Regions from separate parts of the Allobosea sp. 05T433 genome, predicted to be linked through region 2. Evidence: predicted binding sites of a transcription regulator. Region 2 holds the regulator's gene; each other region holds the start of a gene.
The links. Region 2 encodes PhoB, which activates phosphate uptake and scavenging genes when phosphate is short. Its sites were predicted from a motif close to TGTCATNNANCTGTCAT; they were not measured.

Region 1 (9,627 bases), on a different contig from region 2:
CCGACATCCGCCCCCTGCCGGGCGGCGTCACCATGACGATCGTGGTCTCCCCCAAGGGCGGCGGGCGCCATGAGCGCAAAGTGGTGCTGGAAGAAGTGCGCGACGCCACCGAGCTCGCCGCATTGCCGGTCATGACTTCGCCGGGACGGCGTCTGGCCGTGTTCCGGCTTAGCCCCGCGGATGCAACCAAGCTCTCGGTGTTCCGCGAGGAACTGCTTGTCGGGGTCGGCAACAGCGGCAATCGCGGTTCCCTGGCGCTAAACGCGGACAAGGCCTGCCGTACGGGAGAGCTCGGCGACAAGCCAATCCTGATGACGAGCTATCTGAAGACGTCGGAAACGCAGGACTACGTCGTCGTGGCGCGCGATTTCGATCTGCGCGAAGCCGTGCGCGAGGTCGATGCCAAGATCGATCTCGCGGTGGCGATCCCGCCTTGCAATCCCTGAGCGGTCAGCCGCTCAGCGGCTCTCCCGCCTCACCATGAAGGCGAGCTTCTCGAACAGACTGACATCCTGCTCGTTCTTGAGCAGCGCTCCGTGCAGGGGCGGGATCAGCTTGCGCGGGTCGCGCTCACGCAGGACCTCGGGGCCGATATCCTCGGCGACCAGCAGCTTCAGCCAGTCGAGCAGCTCCGAGGTCGAGGGCTTCTTCTTGATTCCCGGAACTTCGCGCACCTCGAAGAAAAGGCGCAGCGCCTCCTCCATCAGCCGCTTCTTGATGCCGGGGAAATGCACTTCGACGATCGCCTGCATAGTCTTCGTATCGGGGAAGCGGATGTAGTGGAAGAAGCAGCGGCGTAGGAAGGCGTCCGGCAGTTCCTTCTCGTTGTTGGAGGTGATGATCATCACCGGGCGCTGCGCGGCCCGAACCGTCTGGCCCGTCTCGTAGACATGGAACTCCATGCGATCGAGCTCGAGCAGCAGGTCGTTGGGGAACTCGATATCGGCCTTGTCGATCTCGTCGATCAGCAGCACGGGTCGTTCGCCCGAGGCGAAGGCTTCCCAGAGCTTGCCGCGCTTGATGTAGTTGGAGATATCGGACACCCGCGGGTCGCCGAGCTGGCTGTCGCGCAGACGGCTGACCGCGTCATACTCGTAGAGACCCTGCTGGGCCTTGGTCGTCGATTTGATGTGCCAGGTGATCAGCGGCGCCTTCAGGGCCGATGCGATCTCCTCCGCCAGCACGGTCTTGCCGGTGCCCGGCTCTCCCTTGACCAGCAGAGGCCGCTCCAGCCGGATCGCCGCGTTGACAGCGACGGTGAGATCCTCGGTCGCGACATAGGAATCGGTGCCGGCAAAACGCATGGAAACCCCTTCGAACAATGCGGGCGGAAGCTACGGGCCGTCTCCGCCAACGGCAAGTTTTTTGCTGGGGTCCGCACAAGCGCTTGTATCGCAAGCTCTTGGACCGCAAACATGATTCGCCCCCTGAATCGGCAACGCGAGGATAGCTTGGCAGCCACGATCGACCCCTCGGCCTATAAAGACGCCATCGTCGTCCTCGCCACGGCCGGCGTAATCGTGCCATTTGCCAAGCGCTTCCGCGTCAATTCGATTGTCGCCTTCATGGCCTGCGGCGCGCTGCTCGGCCCCTTCGGATTGGGCGGCCTCGTCTCTTCGGTGCCGCTGCTGCGCACGATCACCGTGTCCGACTCGAGCACATTGACCGGCCCCGCCGAAATCGGCGTTGCCTTCCTGCTCTTCGTCATCGGGCTCGAGCTCTCCTTCGAGCGCCTGATGACCATGCGCAGGCTGGTCTTCGGCCTCGGGCTCGGGCAGGTCGCGCTGTCTGCCGCAATCATCGGCGGCGGCGCCTTCCTGCTGAAGCAGCCCGCTGCGGCGGCCTTGATCATCGGCTTCGGCCTCGCCCTGTCCTCGACCGCCATGGTCGTCGAACTGCTCTCGGCCAAGCGCCGCATGATGACCTCGGCCGGGCGCACCAGCTTTGCGATCCTGCTTTGCCAGGATATCGCGGTCGTGCCCTTGCTCTTCCTCATCGCCGTCCTCGGTGCGCAGAATGGCGGCTCGCTGATCGCCGGCCTTGCGCAGGCGCTCGTGCACGCCTTCGCAGCGATTGCCGGCATTGTGGTGGTCGGGCGGCTGGCGCTTCGTCCGCTCTTTCGCCTTGTCGCCTCGACGGACAGCTCCGAGAGCTTCCTTGCCGCAACTCTGCTGGTGGCACTCGGCACGGGACTTGTGGCGGCAACAGCTGGCCTCTCCATGGGCCTCGGCGCCTTCATCGCCGGCCTGCTCCTGGCCGAAACCGAGTATCGGCGCGCCATCGAAGTCACGATCGAGCCGTTCAAATCCCTGCTGATCGGCGTCTTCTTCCTGATCGTGGGCATGAGTGTCGATCCCGCGCAGCTTGCAGCCCAGCCCGCAATCATCCTCGGCATCGCGGCCGGCCTTCTCCTGACCAAAGTGCTGGTTGTGCTGGGCCTGGCCCGGCTGCTGGCTCTCTCCGTCCCGACAGCGCTCGAGACCGCGATCATGGTCGCTCCGGGCGGCGAATTCGCCTTCGTGCTGCTCAATGCGGCTGTCGGCGCGAAGCTTGTTGACCAGCACGCGGCAAGCCTCGTGCTTGCCGCGGTGTCCCTCACCATGGTGGCGCTGCCATTATTGGCTCGTGTAGCACGCCATATGGCGGCGCGTTTCGCGCCGCCGGTGATACTGCCTGAGGAGGCTACGATCCTGCCGCCCGACGATCATGCGGGGCGTGCGATCGTCATCGGCTGCGGCCGGGTTGGCAGGCTCGTCGGTTCGATGCTGGAAGAGCACAAGAAGCCCTATATCGCGCTCGACTCCGACCCGATCCTGATCGCCGGCCAACGGCGCGCTGGCCGACCCGCCTTCTTCGGCGACGCGACCAAGCCCGACTTCCTGAAACTCTGCGGCGTGGTCGACGCAAGCGCCCTGATCGTCACGATCCACAACCACCGTGCGGTCGATGAGATCGTCAAGGCGGCAAGGGCTCTGCGCCCCGATCTCGTCATCGTGGCGCGCGCCCGCGACGCCGCCCATGCCCGGCATCTCTATGAACTCGGCGTCAACGACGCAGTGCCGGAGACCATCGAGGCCAGTCTGCAATTGTCGGAGGCAGCACTTGTCGGCCTTGGCGTGCCAATGGGCCTCGTCATCGCCTCCGTGCACGAAAGAAGGGATGTGTTTCGGCGCGAACTCAAGCCCGCTGCCGCTCCTGCGCCTGCGCTTCCCCGGCACGGGCGTTCGCGAAGGTTGTAATGCTCTGGACCGGAGCGCGCCGGGAAATCCGCTGGATATGCCCGTAGAACTGCTCGGCACTGCTCTGCCAGCTATGGCCTGCGGCAAGTCCCAGGCAAGCTTCGCGCGGGATGCGCAAGGCCGCTAGCGCTGCGCGCCGCAGATCCTCGTCCAGCACGGCGGCACCACTGCCGGCAAAGACATCGCTCGGCCCCTGCACCGGAAAGGCGGCAACGGGCAGCCCGCTTGCCGCGGCTTCGAGCAGCACGATACCAAAGGTGTCGGTCAGACTCGGAAAGACGAAGACATCCGACGACGCATAGATCGCGGCCAGGTCGTCGCCCTCGCGCGTGCCCAGGAATGTCACATCCGGGAAGGCCCGCTGCAGATCCGCGCGCGCCGGGCCATCGCCGACGACGACCTTGCTGCCGGGCAGGCGCAGCGACAGGAAGGCATCCAGGTTCTTTTCGACCGCGACGCGCCCGACGCTGAGGAAGATGGGACGCGGCAGGTCGAGCACGCTTGCCTGGCGCGGATGGAACTGCTGGAGATCGACGCCTCGCCCCCAGCGCAGAATGCGCTCGAACCCGTTCTCCTTCAGTTCGGCCTCGACTGTCGCGGTCGAGACCATGACCCCGGCAGCCGCCCCATGGAACCGGCGCAGGAACTGGTAGCTCCAGCGTTCCGGGATGGGCCAGCGGGCCGCGACATATTGCGGGAACCTTGTGTGGTAGCTCGTCGTGAACGTCCGCTTCTGCGCGAGGCAGACGGCGCGGGTCAGCCAGCCGATCGGCCCTTCCGTCGCGATATGGATGTGGTCCGGCCCAAAATCGGTGATGCGCCGGGCGATGGCGCCCTGCGTTGCCAGCGCGATGCGGATATCGGGATAGGATGGCAAGCCGATCTGCCGAAATCCGTCGGGCGTCAGCATATGCGGCGTCACACCGAATGACGGTCCTGCCTCGACCATCTGCTCCAGCGACCGGACGACCCCATTGATCTGGGGGCGCCAGGCGTCCGTCGCGATGAGGACGCGCATCAGGCGGCCTCGCTGACCAGAGCCGGCAGCGGGATCGGCCGCACGGGCTCGCTCTTGAGCCGGTATTGCGGCCAACGAATGACCTCGAAGCGGCCGTCATGATGCTCGACCACAGCCGTGCAGCTTTCGACCCAGTCGCCCGTGTTGATGTAGGTGAGCCCGTCGATCTTGCGATGTGCGGCGTGATGGATATGGCCGCAGACGACGCCGTCTGCACCATGGCGGCGGGCCTCGGCGGCAAGGCAGGTCTCGAACTCGCCGATATAATTGACCGCATTCTTCACCTTCTGCTTGGCCCAGGCCGAGAGCGACCAGTGCGGCAGATGGAAGAGGCGACGGACCTTGTTGACGACCGTATTGGACGCAAGCGCAACCGTGTAGGCCCAGTCGCCCAGCAGGGCGAGCCATTTTGCGTTGCGCACGACCAGATCGAACAGATCGCCATGGATCACCAGCAGGCGCTTGCCGTCAGCGGTTTCATGCAGCGCATGGTCGGCGATGTGGATTCCGCCGAACTCGCTTCCAGTGAAGTCGCGGAGGAAATCGTCGTGGTTGCCGGTGATGTAGATCAGCCGCGAACCCTTGCGCACCTTGCGCAAGAGCTTCTGCACGACGTCGTTATGCGCCTGCGGGAAGTACCAGCCGCTCTTCAGCCGCCAGCCGTCGATGATGTCACCCACGAGATAAATCTGCGGAGCATCATAGGCCCGCAGGAATTCGAGCACGAGATCGGCCTGTGCTCCTCGCGTTCCCAGATGCAGGTCGGAGATGAAGATGCTGCGAACCTGCTTCGCCTCGTCCTCGTCGCTCATGCCGCCAGCCCATCTTGTTGCATTGCTTGCGGCGTGTGTCTGATTTGCATTGCGCTTTGATGACGCAGAACTCAATCCGTGGTTCTGCTCAGCTGAACATCAGCGAAAGCTCGGGAGAAACGCGATGGATTTGGGTATTGCCGGCCGTACGGCCATCATTTGCGCCTCGAGCAAGGGGCTTGGCCGCGGCTGCGCCGAGGCCCTCGCAGAGGCCGGATGCACCGTGGTCATCAACGGCCGCGACGCGACCACGCTGGAGGCCACGGCAAGCCAGATCCGGGCCAAGTATGGTGCAACCGTGATCGCGGTCGTTGCCGACGTCTCGACCCGCGCAGGTCAGGACGCGCTGCTCGCCGCCGCGCCGGAGCCGGACATCCTGGTCAACAACAATGGCGGCCCACCGCCGAAGCCGTTCCGCGAAGTCTCGCGCGAAGCGCTACTCGAAGGCGTCATCCAGAACATGGCGACGCCGGTCGAACTGATGCAGCGTGTCGTCGACGGCATGATCGCGCGCGGCTTCGGCCGCATCGTCAACATCACCTCGATGAGCGTGCTGACCCCCTTGACCGGGCTCGATGTCTCGTCGGGCGCACGCGCCGGTCTGACCGCCTTCTTCTCCGGCGTCGCCCGCGAGGTCGCATATGCCAACGTCACCATCAACAACATCCTGCCCGGCATGTTCGATACCGATCGGCTGAAGGGCTCGACCACCAAGATGGCGGCGATCAAGGGGATCACGCCCGAAGAAATGACGAAGGGCCGCATGGCCGAAATCCCGGCGAGGCGCTTCGGCAGCGCCGAGGAGTTCGGCAAGGCCTGCGCCTTCCTGGCAAGCGCCCATGCCGGCTACATCACCGGCCAGAACCTGCTGATCGACGGCGGCGTCTTCAAGGGAACGTTCTGAGACGCGGCAAGGCCAGCATCTGCCCCGGTGAGCCTTGCTGTCCGGGGCAGGAATTCTCTCCCAGTTCCTGCCGCGCAAGACCCGCATCCAGCACGCTTCCCCGGCACGCATGCGCCGCCGCGGGCATCAGGGTTGCAAGCATTGCGCTTGGACCGGACGCGCGAACGTGATCTAGAGGGACAAGTCTTTTATAAGACTCTCTCCCCCGACACGTACGCGCAGCACCGTTGTCTCCTCTCCTCGGCATCACGCTCAAGCTGATCTCGGCTTTGTCCTTCACCCTGATGTCGGCTGGCATCAAGGCGATCGCGGCCCGTTATCCGACAGGGGAACTCGTCTTCGTCCGGTCCTTCTTCGCGCTGATCCCGCTGCTGCTCTGGCTCGGCTGGCGCGGCGAAATTCCTGCTGCCCTGAAGACCAAGAATCTGCGCGGCCATTTCAAGCGGGGGGTGATCGGTTCGACCGGCATGTTCTGCGGCTTCGTAGCCTTGAGCTTTCTGCCGCTCCCGGACGCGGTCGCGCTCGGCTATGCCGCGCCGCTCGCAGTCGTCGTGCTTGCAGCTCTGGTGCTGAAGGAGCGTGTCCGCATCTATCGCTGGAGCGCGGTGACGATCGGCTTCATCGGCGTCCTGATCATGCTGTCCCCGCATCTGGGCAGTTTCCAGATCGCTGGCAGCAATGCACCGGCAATCGGCGCGGCCTTCGGCCTTGCCGGCGCCTGCTGCTCGGCTTTTGCCTCGATCGAGGTGCGGCAATTGACCATGACGGAGCGCACCGGCGCGATCGTCTTCTATTTCACGCTGATGACGACGACGCTCGGCCTCTTCACCATCCTGCTCGGCTGGCGCATGCCCGATCTTCAGGACGCCGCACTCATGGTCGCGATCGGCATTCTTGGCGGGCTCGGCCAGATTTTCCTGGTCCAGGCCTATCGCTACGGCGACGCTTCGCTGATCGCGCCGTTCGAATACTCGACGATGCTCTGGGCCGTTACGATCGGCTGGTTCGTCTTCGGCGACTGGCCGGCTTCAGCCGTGCTCATCGGCGCAGCCATCGTCATCGCATCCGGCATCTATGTGATCCTGCGCGAGAAGCAGCTCGGTCTGCTCAAGCGGGAGACGCGCGAGGTCGGCCCGACGCGGGCGACCTGAGAACACGGGCAGAATTGTGTGAAAGGCGCCCCGACGAAGCCGCCCTCGGCCGTCGCCCGCCCCTCTCCAGCTTGCTCCTTCCAACTGGAACAGGCATTGTCCGGTTAGACAAACGTTTGTTCGCTTCCGCAAACGATCAGCATTCGTGTGACAGGTATCAGGATGGGTATCGAGACCAAGGAACGTGGCGGGCGCGAGCTCGAATCCGGAGCCCAGGTCATCTCGGGCCAGCTCGGCAAGACGATCCAGCGCCTGCGCAAGGCCTATAATCTCTCGCTTTCCGAGCTCGCGGAGCAGTCGGGCGTTGCCAAGTCGATCATCAGCCAGATCGAGCGCAACGAAACCAACCCGACACTGGCGACGATCTGGCGGCTCTCGCAGGCCCTCGACATCTCGATCGAGCGCGTGCTGTCGAGCGGCGAAGAGGAAGCCTTCATCGACAAGACCACCCGCGCCGATACGCCGATTCTGGTCTCAGAAGACGGCAAGCTCAGGCTCGCCATCATCGGGTGGATCAAGACGGTCGAATGGCTGCAATGGTACGACGTACAGGCCGAGCCCGGCGGCGAGCTCGATTCCGAAGGTCATCAGCGCGGCTCGATCGAGTCGCTCTCCGTGACCTCCGGCGAGTTCGAGGTCGAGGTCGGGGACGTGATCCAGCGCGCCAAGGCGGGCGAGACGCTGCGCTACCGCTGCGACCGCCGCCATATCGTCCGCTGCGTCGGCGACCAGCCCGGTTCGGCGCTGATGGTCTGCATCCTCAAAGCGGCGGTGATGGAGTAGACGCTAAAGCACCGGCCTGAAGAGTGGATTGCGGTCTCGCGAAGGCCGATCCAAACGCAGAAGGTTGGATCATCCCGGGCGGCCAAAGGCAGACCGGGATGACAGTGCGAGCGTAACCGCCAACGCGCCAATGCGGCTCACTCGGCCTTCTTGGGCCGCGGCGGGCCGGCGATCGCCGGCAGCGACTTGATGAACTCCGCCATCGCCATCCGATCGGCATCTGACAGCTGTGCGGTGTTGCGCACCACCGCCGCCATGCTGCCGCCGACGCTGTCGAAGCTCGGAGTAAAGCCGGTCTTGAGCATCTCGGCGATCTCCGACTTCGACCAGTTCGCCAGCCCGTCCGCATGCTGCGTGATGTTCGGCACGAAGCCCTTGCCCTCCGGGTCTGGGCCACCGGCGAAGCGTGTCGCCGGAATGATCGCGCCCAGCGCATTGCGATTGGAATGGCATTCGGCGCAATGGCCCGGCCCCTGCACCAGATAGGCGCCCCGGTTCCACTCCTCGCTCTTCGTCGGGTCCGGCCGGAACGGCGTACCGTCGAAGAACAGCAGCTTCCAGCCCCCGACCGCGCGGCGGATGTTGAAGGGGAAAGGCAGATCGTGCCCCGGCGCACGTCCTTCGACCGAGGGCAGCGTGCGCAGGTAGGCGAAGAGATCGGCCAGGGCCTTGGGTGGCATCAGCCGATAGGAGGTGTAGGGAAACGACGGATAGTAATGCTGTCCCGACGGCGAGACACCGGTCGCCATCGCATCGACGAAATCCTTCACGCCCCAATTGCCGATTCCGTCCCGCGTGTGCGGTGAGATATTGGGAGCGTGAAACGTGCCGAAGGGCGAGGGCAAGGCAAGCCCGCCGCCAAGCCGGAGCTTGTCATCCTGACCGGGCGTTGCATGGCATGAAGAGCAGCCTCCCGCCGCAAAGAGCAGTTTGCCATTCTCGACATCCGGCGGCGGCAGAGTGCCGATCTCGGGCGCGGGCGAAACGACGCGCGGATCGGTGAGAACATAGAAGCCGGCTAGTCCCAACAGGATGAAAATGCCGAGCGTGAGAAATAGGCGGCGCATCAAGCGTTTCCCGGTTTGCTGGTGCCTCAACGCTCCGAGGATTCCAAAAGTTCGAAGCGCAGGTCTGACGAGAATGGGCGGGCCCATGGTGGAGCCCGCCCATCAACCCATGTTCGACCGCACGACGCAACCGCGCGGCGCAGCCGAGCTTACTTCTTGATGCGGTAGACCTCGTGGCAGGAGCCACAATTCTTGGTCGCGGCGCCAAAGGCCGCGCGGAAACCGTCAAGGTCCTTGGCAGCGGCAGCACCGGCCATGGCCTCGGTCTCGAACTTGGCGAGAGCGATCTTGAAGCCAGCCTGATCCTCCCAGATCTTTGGCGCGGCAGTGGTCTCGCCGCCGGTCTTGGCCGTCTCCGGGAACAGGGCAGGCAGCTTCTTGGCCGCGTCTGCATAGACCTTGAAGATATTCTGGACCTTGGCGGAATCGAAAGCTGCCTCGCCCTTGGCGATGGCCGCGCCCTCGCGCGTTGCCGCGCCAACGGCCTTCATCGCATCGCGGCGCTGGGCGATAGGGTCAGACTGCGCGACGACGGCCGAAAGGCCGAGAATGAGGCCAGCAGCAACGACTACGGTACGGATCATGCGCGACTATCCTTTTCGGGGAGATGCGGCGCCTGACAGGCACCGCTTAGAACCCTTCCAGATCAGCTC
Region 2 (9,627 bases):
GCATCCCGCCCGAGCATCTGCCCCGCCTCACCGAACGCTTCTATCGTGTCGACACGGCCGCGAGCCGCGAGGCCGGCGGCACGGGCCTTGGTCTCGCCATCGTCAAGCACATCGTGTTACGCCATCGCGGCCGTCTCACCATCGAGAGCGAGTACGGCAAGGGCGCCCTCTTCAAGGCGATCCTGCCGCGCCTCGGCGCGATGATGCGGAGCCCGTCCTGACCAATGTGACGGCGAACGTGACGGTCTGTCATCTGTCTGTCACATGGAAGGTGTTCTAGCGGGGCTGCTAAAGACTGCGACCCAGACGAGGACTCCTCTAATGCGCAAAATTCTCATTCTCGCGGCTGCGACGATCGGCTTGGCCGGCGTTGCCCAGGCCGCCGACATTACCGGCGCGGGCGCGACCTTCCCTTTCCCGATCTACTCGAAATGGGCTGAAGCTTATAAGAAGGAGACCAATATCGGTCTCAACTATCAGTCGATCGGCTCAGGCGGCGGTATCCGGCAGATCAAGGCCAAGACGGTTGCGTTCGGCGCGACCGATGCCCCGCTCAAGGGCGAGGACCTGACCAAGGACGGCCTGATCCAGTTCCCGACCGTCATGGGTGGCGTCGTTCCGGCCGTCAACATTGCCGGCGTCGAGCCGGGCAAGCTGAAGCTCACCGGCGCGATCATCGCCGACATCTATCAGGGCACCATCAAGAAGTGGAACGATCCCAAGATCGTCGCCATCAATGCCGGCCTGACCCTGCCTGACGCCAACATCAACCCGGTCTATCGTTCGGACGGCTCGGGCACGACCTTCGTCTTCACCGACTATCTCTCGCGCGTTTCGCCGGACTGGAAGTCGAAGATCGGCACCAACACGGCCGTGCAGTGGCCGGTCGGCATCGGCGGCAAGGGCAATGAGGGCGTCTCGGCCTCCGTCAAGCAGGTCGCGAACTCGATCGGCTATGTCGAGTACGCCTATGCCAAGCAGAACAAACTGGCCCATGCGCTGGTCGAGAACGCCGACGGCCAGTTCCCGGCTCCGGACGACAAGTCCTTCCAGGCCGCTGCCGCCAATGCGAACTGGAACGAGGCTCCCGGCTTCGGCATCTCGTTGAACAACCAGAAGGGCGCCCAGGCCTGGCCGATCACCTCCGCCACCTTCCTGCTCGTCCATGCCAAGCCGGAGAAGCCCGAAGAGGTGCAGTCCGCGCTGAAATTCGTCGACTGGGCCTTCAAGAACGGCGACAAGCTCGCGCTCGATCTCGACTACGTGCCGCTCCCGGCCAACGTCAAGGATCAGGTCCGCGCCGCCTGGAAGGGCGCCACCGACCCGGCTGGCAAGCCGATCTTCTGATCCATGCTATGACGCGAGGCGGGTTGTTCCCGCCTCGCGTTCGACTTTGTGAGACCCGTTTCCTCGTGCTTCTTATGCGACCGGAGTAACCACGGATGGCTGCCGTGACAGACCAGATGGCCGCGCCCGGCGCGCCCGCCATTCGCCGCACTCCAAAGGGCACCTTCGACATTGTCTTCCGCAATGCCAGCCGGGCCGCCGCGCTCTTCGTGCTGGTGCTGCTCGCGGGCATCATCGCCTCGATGATCATCGGCGGCTGGCCCGCCTTCCGCGAATTCGGCCTTGGTTTCATCACGTCCAGCGTCTGGGACACCCAGAACGAGCAGTATGGCGCCTGGCCTGCCATCGTAGGCACCTTGTCGACCGCGCTGATCGCGCTGGTCCTTGGCGTGCCGCTCTCGCTCGGCATCGCCGTCTACCTCACCCAGCTCGCGCCGCCCTGGTTCAAGCGCCCGGTCTCGACGACGATCGAGCTGCTCGCCGCCGTGCCCTCGATCATTTACGGCATGTGGGGTCTCTTCGTTTTCGTGCCGCTCTTCGCGGCCTATGTGCAGATCCCGGTCTCGAACATCGTCGAAGGCATTCCGCTGGTCGGCACCGTGCTGTATTCGCGCTCGCCCTCGGGGCTCGGCATCCTGACGGCCGGCATCATCCTCGCCTTCATGATCATCCCCTTCATCGCCTCGATCACCCGCGACATGCTGGAGCAGATCCCGTCCGTGCTGCGTGAGAGCGCCTATGGCATCGGCGCCACGACCTGGGAGGTCGTGCGCCATGTGCTGGTGCCGCAGGCCGGCGTCTCGATCATCGGCGCGATCATGCTCGGTCTTGGCCGCGCGCTTGGCGAGACCATGGCGGTGACCTTCGTCGTCGGCAATGCCAACCGGCTTTCGGCCTCGATCATGGACCCCGGCTCGACCATTGCCTCGCGCATCGCCAACGAATTCAACGAGGCGATGGGCCTGCAGCTCAACGCGCTGATCGCGCTCGGCTGCATCCTCTTCTTCGTCACCTTCGTCGTCCTCGTGATCGCGCGTATCCTTGTCGCGCGCGTCAAGTCCTTCTGAGCGGAGCCTGGCCATGAACAGCGCCGTCACCCCGCCCGCAACGACGCCTCATCAGGTCTGGGGCCGCGTCCGCCCCGCGCGCCGCACCGCGGATCGGGCGATGAAGATCATCGCCACCAGCTTCACCCTTCTCGCCATCTTCGTGCTGTTCTGGATTCTCGGCATGCTGCTCGTGAAGGGGATCGGCGGGCTCTCCGTCGCGACCTTCACCCAGGTGACGCCCGGTCCCGGCAGCGAGGGGGGCGGCCTTGCCAACGCCATTGTCGGCTCGATCGTGCTGACCTTCCTCGGCATCGCCGTGGCGACGCCGGTGGGCGTGCTCGCCGGCACCTACCTTGCCGAATACGGCAAGGGCTCCAAGCTCGCGGACCTGATCCGTTTCATCAACGACATCCTGCTCTCGGCGCCGTCGATCCTGATCGGCCTCTTCGTCTACGTCATCCTGGTCGAGCCATTCCGCGGCTATTCCGGCTGGGCCGGCGGCGTGGCGCTGGGCATCATCGCGATCCCGGTGATCGTGCGCACCACCGAGGACATGCTGCGCCTCGTGCCGAGCTCGTTGCGTGAAGCCGGTGCTGCGCTCGGCGCCCCGCCTTCGGTCGTCATCACCAGCGTGACCTGGCGGGCGGCGAAATCCGGCATGGTCACCGGTATCCTGCTGGCCCTGGCGCGCATCGCCGGCGAGACGGCGCCGCTGATCTTCACTGCGCTGAACAACAATTTCTGGTTCTCGCCCAGCCTCGTCGGCGGCGTCTCCAACCTGCCGGTGACGATCTACCAGTTCGCCTCCGCCCCCTATGAGAACTGGCAGCAACTCGCCTGGGCCGGTTCGCTGATCATCACCGTCTCGATCCTGTGCCTCTCGCTTATCGCCCGCCGTATCGTGCGGGGCGGCAAATGAACGGCCTTAAACCCTCGTCGCGTTCGATCTGAAGGAACAAGTCGATGCTTTCGACGCTGGAACTGAGCCCGCAAGCGCTTGATGCCGAGGCCCCCGTCCGGATCGCGGTCAAGAACCTCGATTTCTACTACGGCGAGCACAAGGCGCTGAAGAACATCAATCTCGACTTCCGGGACCGCCATGTCACGGCCCTGATCGGACCGTCGGGCTGCGGCAAGTCGACCCTGCTGCGCATTTTCAACCGGATCTACTCGCTTTATCCCGAGCAGCGCGCCACCGGCGAGATCCTGCTCGACGGCCGCAACGTCATCAGCAACGATATCGATGTGAACGAGCTGCGCTCGCGCGTCGGCATGGTGTTCCAGAAGCCGACGCCCTTCCCGATGTCGATCTACGACAATGTCGCATTCGGCATCCGCCTCTACGAGAAGCCACCGAAATCCGAGCTCGATGACCGCGTCGAGGGTGCGCTGCGCCGTTCCGCGCTCTGGGACGAGGTCAAGGACAAGCTGAAGACCTCCGGCATGGGCCTGTCCGGCGGCCAGCAGCAGCGCCTCTGCATTGCGCGGACCATTGCCCAGAAGCCGGAAGTCATCCTGTTCGACGAGCCGACCTCGGCGCTCGATCCGATCTCGACCGGCAAGATCGAGGACCTGCTCGAGCAGCTCAAGACCGACTTCACCATCGTCATCGTCACCCACAACATGCAGCAGGCGGCGCGTATCTCGCAGTACACCGCCTTCATGTATCTCGGTGAGGTGATCGAATTCGACGCCACCAACACCATCTTCATGAACCCGCACAAGAAGCAGACGCAGGACTACGTCACCGGCCGCTTCGGCTGAACCGGCGCCCAGCCTTCCAACTGCTTTGCCGACAAAGGATACGCCGCGATGACTGATCACATCGTCCGCTCATATGATGCCGATCTCGAGGGGATCCGCCGCAGCCTGGCCGAGATGGGGGGCATGTCGGAGCGCATGCTCGGCGATTCGACAGTCGCCCTGGTGCGCCGCGACACCGGGCTGGCACAGAAGGTCATCAGCGCCGACCAGCGCCTCGACAATCTGCAGCGCGAGGTAGAGGAGAAGGCGGTGCTCACCATCGCCCGGCGCCAGCCGCTCGCCAACGACCTGCGCGAGCTGATCTCCGCCATCCGCATCGCCGCCGATATCGAGCGTGTCGGCGATCTCGCCAAGAATATCGCCAAGCGCGCGGTCGCCATCTCCGGCCAGTTCCAGCCGCCGTCGCGCGCGGTCGTCGGCCTCGAGCATATGAGCCGCCTGGTTCAGGCCCAGCTCAAGGACGTGCTCGACGCTTACGCCGTCAGCAACGAGCAGAAGGCCATGGAGGTCTGGCGCCGCGACGATGAGATCGACGCGCTCTATACCTCGCTCTTCCGCGAGCTGCTCACCTATATGATGGAAGACCCGCGCAACATCACCTTCTGCACGCATCTCCTGTTCTGCGCCAAGAATGTCGAGCGCATCGGCGACCACACCACCAACATCGCCGAGACGATCCACTATCTCGTCACGGGCGAAGCCTTGGACGCAGCCCGCCCGAAGCTCGACACGACCAATATCCTTCTGGACGCCGCCACCGGTGAGTGACCGGCGCCCGACACCTTTGGGACCGAGTGAGACATGCCTGCACGCATCCTGATCGTTGAGGACGAAGAGCCGCTGACCCTGTTGCTGCGCTACAATCTCGAAGCCGAGGGCTTCGAGGTCGACAGCGTCGCGCGTGGCGACGATGCCGAGCTGCATCTGCGCGATCATACGCCGGACCTCGTGCTGCTCGACTGGATGCTGCCGGGCCTTTCCGGCATCGAGCTCTGCCGGAGGCTGCGGACCCGTCGCGATACCGAGCGGGTGCCGATCATCATGCTCACCGCCCGCGGCGAGGAAACCGAGCGTGTGCGCGGCCTCGCCACCGGGGCCGACGACTATGTCGTCAAGCCGTTCTCGCTGCCCGAGCTGATCGCCCGCATCCAGGCGTTGCTACGCCGCGCCAAGCCGGGTCATGTCGCCGGCCTGTTGGCCGCCGGCGATCTCGAACTCGACCGCACCACCCGCCGTGTCCGCCGCTCAGGCAGCGAGCTGCATCTCGGCCCGACCGAGTTCCGCCTGCTCGAATTCCTGATGCAGGCGCCGGGGCGGGTCTATTCCCGGGCCCAGCTGCTCGACGCGGTCTGGGGCCGCGACGTCTATATCGACGAGCGCACCGTCGACGTCCATGTCGGCCGGCTGCGCAAGGCGATCACTCCTGACAACGCCAAGGACCCGCTGCGGACCGTGCGCGGTGCCGGCTATGCCTTCGACGAGACCTTTGCGCGGAGCTGAGACTTGGATCATCGGGGACTTGGATCATCGGGCCGGATATCGAATCCGCCCGACGATCTAACCGTCTATGGTTGCATCGGCCTTCCCGAAAACCGCAATCCACCTTTCGGGCCGATACCCTAGCGCGGCCCTGCGATAATAATCGCCGCGCCGGCGAGGCAGATCAGCCCACCGATAATGTCCCAGCGGTCGGGGCGAAAGCCTTCCACGGCCCAGAGTAGACGCCGCCATAGGCGGCATAGGCCCGTCCGGCGGCTTCGCTCTCCGCCAGCGTCAGCAGCCAGGCGAACAGGGCGAGCGAAAACAGTCCGGGTACGAGCCACCAGATGGGCTTGTCGAGCCGGAGCCAGCCCCAGAACGCGAAACAGCCGGCGATTTCGAGAATGGCTGCGCCGAAATAGGCGGCGATGGTCGGCATGGTTCGTCCCTGTCGATGGCCTTCGGGGCGGGATTACCCTTGACCGCAGGGCGCGCTGACGGCAAGCCGGACCGATGCCCACACATCACGTCGCCATTATTGGAGCAGGGCCCTCCGGGCTGATCGCGGCCGAGCGCCTTGCGGCAGCCGGGGACACCGTCACGATCTACGATCGCATGCCCTCGCCGGCCCGCAAATTCCTGCTGGCCGGGCGCGGCGGATTGAACCTTACCCATTCCGAACCGCTCGACAGGTTCCTGCCCCGCTATCGCGATGCGCAAGCCTGGCTGGAGCCGGCCATTCGCGCCTTCCCGCCACAATCCCTGCGCGACTGGGCCGATGCGCTCGGGCAGGACACGTTCGTCGGCAGCAGCGGCCGCGTCTTCCCGCGCGCCATGAAGGCCTCGCCCCTGCTGCGGGCATGGCTGCGCCGGCTCGATGGTCTCGGCGTCGCCTTCGCGCCTGGGCAGCGCTGGACCGGCTGGAGCGAAGCGGGAGCTCTGACGTTCCGGAGCCGCGATGGCGCCGATGTCGAGGCGCGGCCCGACGCGACGCTGCTCGCGCTCGGCGGTGCGAGCTGGCCACGGCTGGGTTCGGATGGTGGCTGGGCACCCTTGTTGGCGGCGCGCGGCGTTGCGATCGCGCCGCTGCGCCCGGCCAATGGCGGTTTCACGGTCGATTGGTCCCAGACCATGCGAGAGCGTTTTGCCGGAGTACCGTTGAAGCGCATCGTCCTGAGCTTCGGCGGCCAATCCGTGCCCGGCGAGGCGATGATCGATGCGACGGGTCTGGAAGGCGGCGCGGTCTATGCACTCTCTGCCCCGATTCGCGAGACGATCCTGCGCGAGGGCAGGGCGGTCATCACCATCGATCTGCGGCCCGATCACGAGGCGGCACTGCTGGTCCAGCGCCTCGCGCATCGTCGCAAGGGCGTGACGCTGAGCAATCATCTGCGCAAGGCTGCAGGTCTTGCTCCATCCGCGATTGCGCTGCTGCGCGAAGCGGCGAAGGGGCCACTCCCCGAAGACGCGGAGAGGCTGGCCGCACTGATCAAGGCCGCGCCTCTGGTGCTCACCGGTCTCAGACCGATCGAGCGGGCGATCTCCACCGCCGGTGGCGTCGCCGCGGCCGAGGTCGAGGAAGGCTTCATGCTGAAACGCTTGCCCGGTACCTTTGTCGCAGGCGAGATGCTGGATTGGGAGGCGCCGACCGGCGGCTATCTGCTGCAGGCCTGTTTCGCGACCGGAGTCGCAGCTGCAGCAGGGATTCAGGCCTGGCTCGCGGATAGCTGAACGATCGCCTCAGGAGATCGCGATGATCTCGACCGCCTCAGTGCCGATGCTGACGCTCTCGCCAATGCCCTTGCCCATCAGCGCGCTCGCCAACGGCGCGACATAGGGCAGCGTTCCGTGTGCCGGATCGGCCTCGTCCTCGCCGACCAGCCGCCAGTTCTGCTCGCGCCCATCGGCCCGGCGGATCGTCACTGTCGAGCCGAAGCGGACGATGTCGTGCCTTTCCTGCGCAGGGGCCAGCTTGGCGCTGGCGCGCCGCGCCGCCCAGTAGCGGAACTCGCGCCGCGTCTGAGCGATCTCGGTGCGGTCGCCTCCGGCCAGCGCCGCCGCGTGTTCGTCATGCCAGCGCGCCAGCTGGGCCTCGATCTGTGCGAGCCCCTCAGGCGTCACGAGGTTCGGGTGAGGCGAGACTGGCCGGTCCGGCAGCTCGTCCAGGGTCCCTCTTTCCTCTGCTTCCTTGACGAAGGCGCGAGTCATTCTGGCCTCCTCCTATTGATCTCGGCACATCCGGCGAACCGGACCACAGCTTTCAGTGTTACGTCCTCACGACTGCTTGCGATGCAGCGCCAACCCGATGCTGGACTCTGAAGCGGCGATCACTTGGAGATGGGGATCAGGCACTGCCGAAGACAAGACCCGAACAGTCTACACCCCCGTGTCCGGCCGCACCATCAAGAGCAGAGCCATCGCGCGCTGCCCCTGGCCCCCGATCACGAGCGCAGTCCCGTTCCCAAGGGGGCAGCCGATGCCGGAAGAGCGCCGCGCTTGCGTCGGCCGTCCGTCGCGGCCACCTTGATCCTGAGTTGCGAGACCCGACGGCGATCGTTGCGCGCGCAGGCTTCGATTGACTGACGTATAGCCCAATGATTATGAATGCAGATCAATAGCCAGAGAGTTATGCGTTGTGATCCGTGCAGACACACCGTGCTCTCCAAGACGTTTACCGGCCGGCCCAGCCTCTTCGAGAGGTTGCGCTGCGATCTCGAGCAGACGGTTGGCCCGATCCCAGAAGCGAGAGTTCCGGAGAGAAGGGAAGATCATGAGCCAGAGCGAGTCCCAGAACGAAAACTCCCCGTCTCGGATGATCGACGAGCGGATCACCGAGCTGGGCGACTGGCGAGGCAAGATGCTCTCCCAGCTCCGCGTATGGATCAGGCAAGCCGATCCTGAGGTGGTAGAGGAGTGGAAATGGCGAGGGGTTCCGGTGTGGTCCCACGACGGATTGATCTGCACTGGGGAGACCTACAAGAGCGTCGTCAAAATGACCTTTGCCAAGGGGGCCTCACTCGACGACCCATCGGGCCTCTTCAATTCCAGTCTGGATGGCAACACCAGGCGGGCCATCGACATCCACGAGGGTGAGACGATTGACGAAGGGGCATTGAAGGCTCTCATTCGCGCAGCCGTGACCCTCAACATGTCCGGCGGCTGCGGCAAGACCAAGTCCCGCGGATAAGCCTCGCTCCGTCTCGATATGCGCCGGCGCGCGATGAAAGCCGGACTTGCATCGCGCCCACCCCCGGGACCGCTTCAATCCGGCTTCTCCTGCCACGGTGTACTCCTGTCACCTGCTGTCAGTTATCCGCCTGCTGCGACGGCGTACCCCTCGCGCTCCGCCCGGTTTCGCCCCATATTGCCGCCATGCCGAAAAGCTCCGACACGACCGCCAAGGCTAAGCCTGCAAAAAAGCCCGCCTCCGCGCGCACGCCGAACTCCAAGGCCACCAAGCCCGAGTTGAAGCCGCTCGAGGGCTATCTCGCCGATCTGCTCAATCCCGCGATCAACCGCGGCAGGGCGGTCCCGGGCGGCGCCTCCGGTTTCAGCGACCAGCCGCAGGCCGGTTATGGCGAGCCGCGCCCCGGCGACACCAAGCTGAAGAAAAAGCCGAAGAAAGGCGACGCGGCCTCTGCCTTCGGCGAGGCCGAGGGCGAGACCGCTGCCTCCGTCACCGCGCATTCGCTGCAGCACCTGCTCGAGTCCGGCAGCCCCTTCATCGATCCCGGCAAGCCCTGGACGCCGCATCGCCCGGCCCGCCCGGACAAGTCCGAGGGCGGCATCGCCTTCCGCATGCAGTCGGATTTCGAGCCGGCTGGTGACCAGCCGACCGCGATCGCCGATCTCGTCGACGGCGTCGCACGGCAGGAGCGCGACCAGGTCCTGCTCGGCGTTACCGGCTCCGGCAAGACCTTCACGATGGCCAAGGTGATCGAGGAGACGCAGCGCCCGGCTCTGATCCTCGCCCCGAACAAGACGCTGG
Region 3 (9,627 bases), on a different contig from region 2:
AGCGGCCACGGTGCCGCCGACGAGATGGAGGCCGGCAATGCCGCAAGTGATCACCAAAGGCTACAAGGCGTTGCTGGCGGAAGCCGAGGCCAAGGTCGAGACGCTCTCCGTCGAGCAGGCGAACGCGCTGGTCGGCCGTGACGACGTCGTCTTCGTCGATCTGCGTGATCCGCGTGAACTGGAGCGGGAGGGGCGCATGCCTGGTGCCTTCCACTGCCCGCGCGGCATGCTCGAATTCTGGATCGATCCCGAAAGCCCCTATGCCAAGCCGGTGTTCCAGCAGGACAAGCGCTTCGTCTTCTTCTGCGCAGGCGGCTGGCGTTCGGCGCTTGCTGCGCAGGCCGCGCAGGAGATGGGGTTGAAGCCGGTGGCGCATGTCGCCGGCGGGTTCGGCGCGTGGAAGAAGGCTGGTGCGCCCCTCGATGCGCCGGAGCCGAGGAACGCCGGCGACAAGGGCTAGGTCTGCATCTTGTCCCATATCCTGATCGTTCTGCTCGTCGCGGGCTTCATCTTCCGCAAACCGCTCGGACGCCTGCTGGCTCGCCAGTTTCCCGATCGCGCCAAGCGACAACAGGTGCTCGGCACGATCATCGTCGCCTTCCTGCTGGTAATCGCCGTCAGGCTGGTTGCCATGTTCTGGTAGGAAATCCGGCAGGTCCGATAACGGGACTTGCCCATGCAGGGCGTCATCGCTGCGGTCCGCTTTCCAGGGTTGCCCGAAGATTGCCTGTGCCCCCGAGGTCACACATGCCTCGGTTGCAAATGAAGCGGCTTGCGCGTTCGCTGCCGATGCGGCATGTTGTCCGCCTTGGCTTCAACACGCGAAAGGGGAGGGCTGAATGCAATTCATGATCATCGTCGCCACTCCCCCACGAATGTCCCGCCACTAGGTCGGACATTGCCGCGGCCCGCCTGAGGCGGTCCCCAGCCAGGGTTTTTCATCTCTACGTTTCATCCGGAGACGATCGCATTCGCATCGGCTCCACCTGATTTGGAGTCGGCTCCCGCGCGGCGCCGAATGATTTCTATGTCTCTTCAATCCTCAACCGGGCGGCAGGAGCCGTTTCGGGCCGTTCTCGGCTTCACATTCCGGCACTGGGCGCGCCGACCAGGGCCGGTTCTCGGCGTGGCCGGGGCCATGATGGCGGCGACTGCCGCGGACCTGTTCATGCCACTTTATGCCGGCCGCCTCGTCGATGCGGTGGCGGGCGAGGGCGCCAGCGCACTCGATGCGGCGCTATGGGCGCTGGGCGCGATGCTCGCACTCGGAGCGGTCAGCGTGCTGTTCCGGCATCTCGGTTTCATCGGCATCACCGGCATGACGTTGCGCACCATGAGCGAGACGGCGCAGGAGGCGTTCGCACGCCTGCAACGCTTCTCGACCGATTGGCACGCCAACAACTTTGCCGGTTCGACGGTGCGCAAGATCACCCGCGGGATGTGGGCCCTCGACCTGCTGACCGACACGGTCCTGATCGCGCTGTTGCCGTCGCTGGTCGTGCTGGTGGGCACGACGGCACTGTTGGCATGGCATTGGCCGGCGATGGGCCTCGTGGTCTTCCTCGGCTCGGTGATCTATGTCGGTGTCACGATCGCGCTGTCGCTCAGCTACGTCGCGCCCGCTGCGCGGCTCGCCAATAGCTGGGACACGCGTGTCGGCGGTGCATTGGCTGATGCGATCTCCTGCAACCCGGTGGTCAAGGCCTATGGCGCCGAATTGCGCGAGGACGGCCGCCTGGCCGGCGTCCTGGCGAAATGGGCGCTCAGGACCCGCCGGACATGGGTGCGCGGCACGACCTCGGGCACGGCCCAGCAGATCGTCCTGCTGGCGCTTCGCGCCGCGGTCATCGGCCTCGTCATCTGGCTCTGGGCCAACGGCCAGGCCACGCCGGGCGACGTCGCCTTCGTGCTGACCTCCTATGCGGTCGTTCACGGCTATCTGCGCGATGTCGGCCAGCACGTGCACAACCTCCAGCGTTCGGTGAACGACATGGAGGAACTCGTCGCCATGCATGCCCATCCCTATGGGGTGCCCGATCGCAAGGGAGCGACCGACATGGTGGTGCCGGCGGGCGAGATCGCCTTCGAGCAGGTGACCTTCCATTACGGAGGCCATGTCGAGCCGCTCTATCGCGATTTCTCGCTGACGATCCGGGCCGGCGAGAAGGTCGGTCTGGTCGGGCGCTCCGGCTCCGGCAAGACGACCTTCGTCAAGCTGGTTCAGCGTCTCTACGACGTCTCCGGGGGGCGCATCGCCATCGACGGGCGCGACATCGCTGATGTGACGCAGACCTCCCTGCGGGCGCAGATCGCCATCGTGCAACAGGAGCCGGTGCTGTTCCACCGCTCGCTGGCGGAGAACATCGCCTATGCCAAGCCGGGCGCCTCGATGGCCCGGATTGTCCAGGCGGCGAAGCTCGCCAACGCGCATGACTTCATCATGCGCCTGCCCAAGGGCTACGCGACGCTGGTCGGCGAGCGTGGCGTCAAGCTCTCGGGTGGCGAGCGCCAGCGTGTTGCGCTCGCGCGTGCCTTCCTGGCCGATGCGCCGATCCTGATCCTGGACGAGGCGACCTCGAGCCTCGATTCGGAATCGGAGGCGCTGATCCAGGAGGCGATGGAGCGCCTGATGCAGGGTCGCACCACCATCGTCATTGCGCACCGGCTTTCGACGGTGCGGGCGATGGATCGCATCCTGGTCTTCGATCGCGGCAGGGTGGTCGAAGAAGGCAGTCACGAGGCGCTGCTGACCCGCGAGAACGGCGCCTATCGCGCGCTGTTCGAGAAGCAGGTCAGCGAACTGGCGAAGGGTCTGGCGGCATAGATCATAGGACCGGACATCGTATCCGGTCCGATGATCTAACCATCTGTCATTGCATCGGCTTTCCCGAAAACCGCAATCCACTTTTCGGGCCGATGCATAAGCCGCCAGACTGCCTGGCGGCGCGCCCTTTGCGTATGGTCGGGCTTGTCCCGGCCATACGCGTGTTCGCCTCCGGGGGGCAAGACGCGGAGGTTCCCGCCGACCTATTTCGGAGCCGGGGCTCGCGGCCGGACACCCGCGACAGGGCCGGGCGGAAGCTCCGCGCTCACATCTGGATTCAACGACTTCATTTCGAGATTCGGTTTGGTCAGAAACCGATTCAGGCCTGTGACGTAAGTCTCTGGTAACGCCCAGTGTTTGGCGCTCGCGATTACGGTTTCCATATAGCCGGGGCGCGGCTTTCCGAGCGTGCCGCTGCCGCCGATATAGACCAGGGCCCGCTTGGCGCCGCCCTCGACGATGACCGGCTGGCTGATCTTCACATAGAGACCGCTGGCGATGTCCTCGAACTTGTCGAGTGCGCGGATGTCGCCGAGCGAGCAGTCCCAGAGCACGCCATGGACGGTTTCGCGCGGATCGCGAACAGCCGAGGCATAGCCATCGCTCGTCACGATGAAGCGATGGCGCGGCAGGCGCGCGAGTCCGAGTGGCTTCGAACCGGGACAGCGCTTGGCCATCCCGGCGATGTCCATATTCAGACCATAGGCGAAATAGAGGGGCACTGGCCTATTTCGTCTTCTGGAACAGCTCGCGGCCGATCAGCATACGGCGGATCTCGCTGGTGCCGGCCCCGATCTCGTAGAGCTTTGCATCGCGCAGCAGGCGGCCGGTCGGGTAATCGTTGATATAGCCGTTGCCGCCCAGAAGCTGGATGGCGTCGAGCGCGATCTGCGTCGCCTTCTCGGCCGCGATCAGGATGGCGCCGGCGGCATCCTCTCGCGTGGTCTCGCCGCGGTCGCAGGCCTTGGCGACGGCATACACATAGGCCTTGCAGGCATTCATCATCACATACATGTCGGCGACCTTGCCCTGGACGAGCTGGAATTCGCCGATCGACTGGCCGAACTGCTTGCGCTCGTGGATATAGGGCATGACCACGTCCATGGCCGCCTGCATGATGCCGAGGGGCCCGGCCGAGAGCACGACGCGCTCATAGTCGAGCCCCGACATCAGCACGTTGACGCCGCGCCCGACCTGGCCGAGCACGTTTTCCTCCGGGACCTCGCACTCCTCGAAGACGAGCTCGCAGGTGTCCGAACCGCGCATGCCGAGCTTGTCGAGCTTCTGGGCGGTCGAAAAGCCCTTCATGCCCTTCTCGATCAGGAAGGCGGTGATGCCCTTCGCGCCGGCGGCGGGGTCGGTCTTGGCGTAGACCACCAGCGTCTCGGCGATCGGGCCGTTGGTGATCCACATCTTGTTGCCGGTGATGACGTAGCGGTCGCCCTTCTTCTCGGCCCGTGTCTTCATCGAGACCACGTCCGAGCCGGCGCCGGGCTCGGACATGGCGAGCGATCCGACATGCTCGCCCGAGATCAGCTTTGGCAGGTACTTCGCCTTCTGCGCGGCATTTCCGTTGCGGGCGATCTGGTTGACGCACAGATTCGAGTGGGCCCCGTAGCTCAGGCCGACCGAGGCGGAGGCCCGACTGACCTCCTCGATCGCCACGACATGCTCGAGATAGCCGAGGCCTGCGCCGCCATCCTCTTCCTTCACTGTGATGCCATGCAGGCCGAGCGCGCCCATCTGGGGCCAGAGGTCACGCGGAAACTGGTTCGAGCGGTCGATCTCCTCGGCGCGCGGCGCGATCTTCTCCTGCGCGAAGGCGTGGACCGTGTCGCGGATCGCGTCGGCGGTCTCGCCGAGATCGAAATTGAACGGGCGCGGGGCGTTGGCGAGCATGGTGGCCTCCCGGAAGACGCCGCGCATCGGGCACGGCTTTGCAGCGTTATAGCGCGCTTTGTGGCCCTGTCAGGCTGTTCCGGCGCGATCTCCCGGATGGGCGTGGCCACACCGGTGGGTGATCTGCCATGCCACTTGCAGCCGGCGACCGAGAGGGGGTGGGAGCGCCGACGCTCGGTTTACATATCCTATCCCCCTGGATAGGATATGAGCATGAGCCACGCACATGATCCCGATATCGTCAAACGGCTGCGCCGGGCGCAGGGGCATCTCGACACCGTCGTGAAGATGCTCGGGGGAGGGCGCGAGGTGCCGGAGGTGGTGCAGCAGCTCCAGGCGGTCGAAAAGGCGTTGGAGAAGGTCAAGATGCTGCTGATCTTCGACCATATCGACCATCACCTGTTCGAGACGACAGGCACGCAGACACCCGAGACGCGGCGCTCGATCGAGAGCCTGAAGGCGCTGACCAAGTATCTTTGAACCAACCGGAGTTCCAGCGATGTCCGAACTGGCCAGCCTGGCGCCGCGTCACGACCATGTCTTCCTCGGCTCCGATCACCAGGAGAACGAGCGGCGCACCTGGATCGTCATTGCGCTGACCACGATCATGATGGTCGGCGAGATCGTCGCAGGTACGCTGTTCGGCTCGATGGCGCTCGTCGCCGATGGCTGGCACATGTCGACCCATGCGGCGGCGCTGCTGATCGCGGCTCTCGCCTATCGCTTCGCGCGGCGTCACGCCCGCGACCCACGCTTCAGCTTCGGCACCGGCAAGCTCGGAGACCTCGCGGCTTTCGCGAGCGCGCTCGTCCTGGCGCTGGTCGCTCTGTTCATCGGTTGGGAATCGGTGATGCGGCTTGTCCAGCCGGTGCCGATCGTCTTCGGGCAGGCGATTGCCGTCGCGGTTCTGGGCCTTGCGGTCAATCTCGCCAGCGCCTGGTTGCTGAAGGGCGAGCACGGACATGACCATGGCCATGCGCATCACCATGACCATCACCATCATGCGCATGGTGGCGCGGACCATAATCACCATCATGACCACCACCCCGGGAGTGGGCGGGATCATAATCTGCAGGCGGCCTATCTGCATGTGCTGGCGGATGCCTTCACCTCCGTGCTTGCCATCGTCGCGCTGCTCGGCGGCAGCCTCTATGGCTGGGTCTGGCTCGACCCGGCGATGGGCATCGTCGGCGCGCTGGTGATCGCGCATTGGTCGTTCGGATTGCTGCGCGCCTCGGGAGCGGTGCTGCTCGACACTGTGCCCGACAAGGCTCTCGCCGCCGGGATCGAGGCGCGACTCACCGCCGAGGGCGCAGAGGTCGCAGACCTGCATCTCTGGCAGGTTGGGCCGGGGCATTGCTCGGCGATCGTCTCGGTCGTGGCCACTGATCCGAAGCCGCCCGCAGCCTACAAGGCGTTGCTCGCCGGGTTGCCGATGCTGTCCCATGTCACCGTCGAGGTGAACCCGCGCATCGCCGCGCTGTGATGCATCAGGGGCCCGCCCGGGCTCAGTGGATCATGTCGCGGCGCTTGAGTAGTAGATACACGCTGAGCGCTGCCAGGGCGCACAGGATCACGACATAGACAAAGCCCCATTCGTTCTCGAGGAAGGGCAGGCCCTTGGTGTTGACGCCGAACAGGCCGGTGATCAGCGTCGCCGGCATCAGCGTCGCGGTCAGGATCGAGAGCACATAGAGATGGCTGTTGGTCTGGGCGGTCAGGCGCGAGGCAATCTCGTCCTGCAGCAGGCGGGCGCGCTGCTGCACGATCTGGACGTCGGTCAGCATGGTGTCGACGCGCTGCAGCAGGCGGCTGGCGGCGCTCTTCACGGTCTCCGGCGCAGCCCGTGTCGAGGCATTCTCGGAGAAGCGACGGAAGAGCTGGTGCAGCCCGTTGAGCTGGCGGTGCAGCCTCACCGTCCGCCGGCGGATCAACCCTAACCGGCGCGCCTCGTCGCTGACGCGCTCGTCGATGACATGGTCCTCGATCGAGTCGGTGTCCTCTGTCAGCTGCATCACCGCTTCGGCCACATCCTCTATGACGAACTCGATGATGCGCTCGAACAGCATCACCGGCGAGCTCGCCCGGTAGCCGGCCTCCAAGGCGTCGCGCGTCAGGCGCGTTGCCTGCATGGCCTGTCTCCGACCTGTCAGCAGAAACCGGTCGGCGATGATCCAGTGCAGCATGCCCATCTCGTCGGCGGGGCTGTCGACCTCGCGGATCTGGTCGAAGGTGATGCCCCAGGCGAAGTCACGATTGTGATGGAGGCGTTGGTGATCGTCCTGGGTCAGGAACAGGGTCTGCGCCTCGGCGGGCAGAGCGGTGCAATCGGCGACCCATTGCTTGGCGCGGCCATGCACGAGATCGAGATGAATCCAGATGAACTCGGCCCCGGGGAGGGCAAGGTCGGGCATCTCGCGGCGAGGAAGGAGATGCGCACGGCCGTCGGAAGCAAAATGGTAGACCCAGACGAACCCGGCCCGGGATTGCAGATCATGGAGCATTCCGGCCACGCCCTGGCGGGCGATTTCTCATGAGAGGTTGCGCTGCCCGGGATCAGGGCGCGCGTCTCATGACAGCTTCGTGACAGCGCAACGGGTGCCGCAAAGTCAATCGCGGGCGAGAGAGCCGGTCACTTGTGGATCACGGTTGGCGGTCGCCTTGCCCGGAACGCGCGCGGGAGGCAGCATCTTGAGCGTCGCGCCTCCGGCAGCCTGCGGAGCCTTGGAGCCAGCCGATGTCGCAGGTGCGCGGTTGCCGGCAACCTTCGGTTCGCCACCTCGCCACTTCCGGGCTCCAATGTCGAAACGGCCCTCGCGCCAGGCCGCGAATTCCCGCTCGGAGCCGAAGAAGGCGTTGCGGTCGACGTCACCGGTTATGCCGGGCAKGCGTCCTGTGGTGGTGAACTGCCAGAATTCCCATTTGCTGCGCTCATAGCGGTGGCGCAGTGGGGCCGCGGTTGAGCGCAGCCAGTAGGGATGATCGTTGAACTCGCCTTCCAGCACATCCTCGTGGAAGGTGATGTCGGTATAGATGATCGGCTTCTTGCCAGTGTGTTCCTGCAGGCCCTTCAGCATCTCGCTGATCTTCGCCAGCGCCTTATCGCGCGGGATCTTCTTGCCGCAGCTCTCCGACTCGCCGTTCCATTCGACATCGAGCACAGGCGGCAGGGCCTCCGGGTCCTTCGGGATATGCCGCTTGAACCAGCGCACCTGATCCTTGGCCGGGCGGCACCAATAGACGAAATGGTAGGCGCCGCGCGCGACGCCGGCCTTCTTCGCCCCCTCCCAGTTCTTGCGGAAATTGGGGTCGAGGTGGTCGCCGCCCTCGGTCGCCTTGATGAAGGCAAAGCGGGTGCCGGCATCCTTGACCTTGGCCCAGTCGATCTCGCCCTGCCAGCGCGAGATGTCGATGCCCTGGATAGCCTGGCGGCGTGCATCTCGGACGCCGTGATGGGGCGAGGCGTCGCCCTTCTTGGGATAGAGCGCGAGGGCAGGGCCGGAGCAGCCGAGTGTGAGGCCGAGAACTGCAAGAAAGCACCGCAGTCCCTTGTAATCGGTCTTCATACGCGCCGGCATCCGCCCCTCCTGCATGCAAACAGTGGTGCGGCAGTCGTGGTTAAGGCGCGGTAAGCGTTCGCTCGGATGCGAGCGGATGATTTCAGGGTTGGTTAACCGGCGCGCCCGCTATCCGCCGATCTGCAGCGAGGACGGCACGGGCTGCAGCGCGCCGGGTATGACCGGGGCGGGCGGAGCCTGGCTGACCGGAGGCTCGAATTCCGGATCATTGACGATGCTGGGGCTGGGTTGCGCCGGAGAGGCGCGCCGCTTGGTCCACTGCCTCCGGCCGATGTCGAACTCGCCGTTGATCCAGCCGATGAACTGCTCTTCGTCGCCGAAGAACGCGTTGCGGTCGACATCGCCCCTTATGCCCGGCACGCGGCCGGTCGTGGTGAATTGCCAGAAGGCCCAGGGGCGGTTCTCGTAGCGTGTCTCGGGCTTCGCTGCCGTCGAGCGGATCCAGTAGGGATATTCGTTGAACTGCCCTTCCAGCACGTCCTTATGGAAGGTGATGTCGGTATAGATGATCGGCTTCTTGCCGGTGAGCTGCTCGAGCTCGGTCAGCATCAGCTGGATCTTCTCCAGTGCCAGCGAGCGGTCGATCTTCTGCGGGCAGGTCTTGGAATGGCCGTTCCACTCGACATCGAGCACCGGCGGCAAGGCGCCGGGGTCGTTCGGGATATGCTGCTTGAACCAGACTGCCTGCTCATGGGCGGGGCGGCACCAGAAGACGAAGTGGTAGGCTCCGCGCGGCACGCCGGCCCGGCGCGCGCCTTCCCAGTTGCGCAGAAAGGAGGGGTCGATGTGGTCGCCGCCCTCCGTCGCCTTCATGTAGACGAAGCGGGTGCCGGCGCCCTTGACCGCGGCCCAGTCGATCTCGCCTTGCCAGCGCGAGATATCGATGCCCTGGACGGCATAGTTCAGGGCGCTCGCGACGCCGGGATGCGGCCGGGCATCGCCCTTCTGCGGATATCGGCCCTCGAACGCCACGCAGCCGCCAAGGACCGCGAGCGCGGCGACGGCGACGGCGAGAAATGGGGCTGAACGGAGGCGGGACATGCGACGGGCGATCATCTCGCAGAGAATTGCGGAGAAAACTTGACGCCCGGTTTACGTTACCGAAGTTTTTGCTTTCGTCACCCCAGGCCGAGCAGAAGTGTGGCGATCCCCAGAAAGGCGAAGAAGCCGACCACGTCGGTGACCGTCGTGACGAAGGTTCCGGACGCAATCGCCGGATCGATGTCGAGTTTGTCGAGTGCCAGTGGAATGAGGACGCCGGCAATGGCGGCCGAGATCAGGGTGACGACCATCGCGATCGCGATGACGGCGCCGAGGCCCGCGCTC

Region 1: the regulator PhoB is predicted to act here: its motif matches at 5,118-5,134, upstream of AC1DGP_RS16340 (UDP-2,3-diacylglucosamine diphosphatase).
Region 3: the regulator PhoB is predicted to act here: its motif matches at 7,296-7,312, upstream of AC1DGP_RS11405 (CorA family divalent cation transporter).

What each region holds. Positions count from the first base shown of each region.
Region 1 covers NZ_JBFTKS010000010.1:185,000-194,626, forward strand. Annotated here, with positions in the region: gene AC1DGP_RS16320 (hypothetical protein) at 1-446, shown strand, start outside; gene AC1DGP_RS16325 (AAA family ATPase) at 459-1,304, opposite strand; gene AC1DGP_RS16330 (cation:proton antiporter domain-containing protein) at 1,452-3,239, shown strand; gene AC1DGP_RS16335 (glycosyltransferase family 4 protein) at 3,178-4,257, opposite strand; gene AC1DGP_RS16340 (UDP-2,3-diacylglucosamine diphosphatase) at 4,257-5,069, opposite strand; gene AC1DGP_RS16345 (SDR family oxidoreductase) at 5,194-5,973, shown strand; gene AC1DGP_RS16350 (DMT family transporter) at 6,201-7,124, shown strand; gene AC1DGP_RS16355 (helix-turn-helix domain-containing protein) at 7,287-7,907, shown strand; gene AC1DGP_RS16360 (c-type cytochrome) at 8,045-8,974, opposite strand; gene AC1DGP_RS16365 (c-type cytochrome) at 9,124-9,558, opposite strand.
Region 2 covers NZ_JBFTKS010000009.1:123,065-132,691, reverse strand. Annotated here, with positions in the region: gene AC1DGP_RS14875 (ATP-binding protein) at 1-221, shown strand, start outside; gene pstS (phosphate ABC transporter substrate-binding protein PstS) at 322-1,347, shown strand; gene pstC (phosphate ABC transporter permease subunit PstC) at 1,443-2,414, shown strand; gene pstA (phosphate ABC transporter permease PstA) at 2,428-3,315, shown strand; gene pstB (phosphate ABC transporter ATP-binding protein PstB) at 3,360-4,160, shown strand; gene phoU (phosphate signaling complex protein PhoU) at 4,209-4,928, shown strand; gene phoB (phosphate regulon transcriptional regulator PhoB) at 4,962-5,660, shown strand; partial or broken gene AC1DGP_RS14840 (YnfA family protein) at 5,780-6,078, opposite strand; gene AC1DGP_RS14835 (TIGR03862 family flavoprotein) at 6,153-7,370, shown strand; gene greA (transcription elongation factor GreA) at 7,380-7,847, opposite strand; gene AC1DGP_RS14825 (DUF1801 domain-containing protein) at 8,410-8,826, shown strand; gene uvrB (excinuclease ABC subunit UvrB) at 9,012-9,627, shown strand, end outside.
Region 3 covers NZ_JBFTKS010000007.1:2,999-12,625, forward strand. Annotated here, with positions in the region: gene AC1DGP_RS11370 (rhodanese-like domain-containing protein) at 38-460, shown strand; gene AC1DGP_RS11375 (hypothetical protein) at 470-643, shown strand; gene AC1DGP_RS11380 (ABC transporter ATP-binding protein) at 1,028-2,824, shown strand; gene AC1DGP_RS11385 (gamma-glutamylcyclotransferase family protein) at 3,028-3,546, opposite strand; gene AC1DGP_RS11390 (isovaleryl-CoA dehydrogenase) at 3,551-4,723, opposite strand; gene AC1DGP_RS11395 (metal-sensing transcriptional repressor) at 4,937-5,203, shown strand; gene dmeF (CDF family Co(II)/Ni(II) efflux transporter DmeF) at 5,223-6,209, shown strand; gene AC1DGP_RS11405 (CorA family divalent cation transporter) at 6,232-7,227, opposite strand; gene AC1DGP_RS11410 (glycoside hydrolase family 25 protein) at 7,333-8,301, opposite strand; gene AC1DGP_RS11415 (glycoside hydrolase family 25 protein) at 8,410-9,342, opposite strand; gene mgtE (magnesium transporter) at 9,420-9,627, opposite strand, start outside.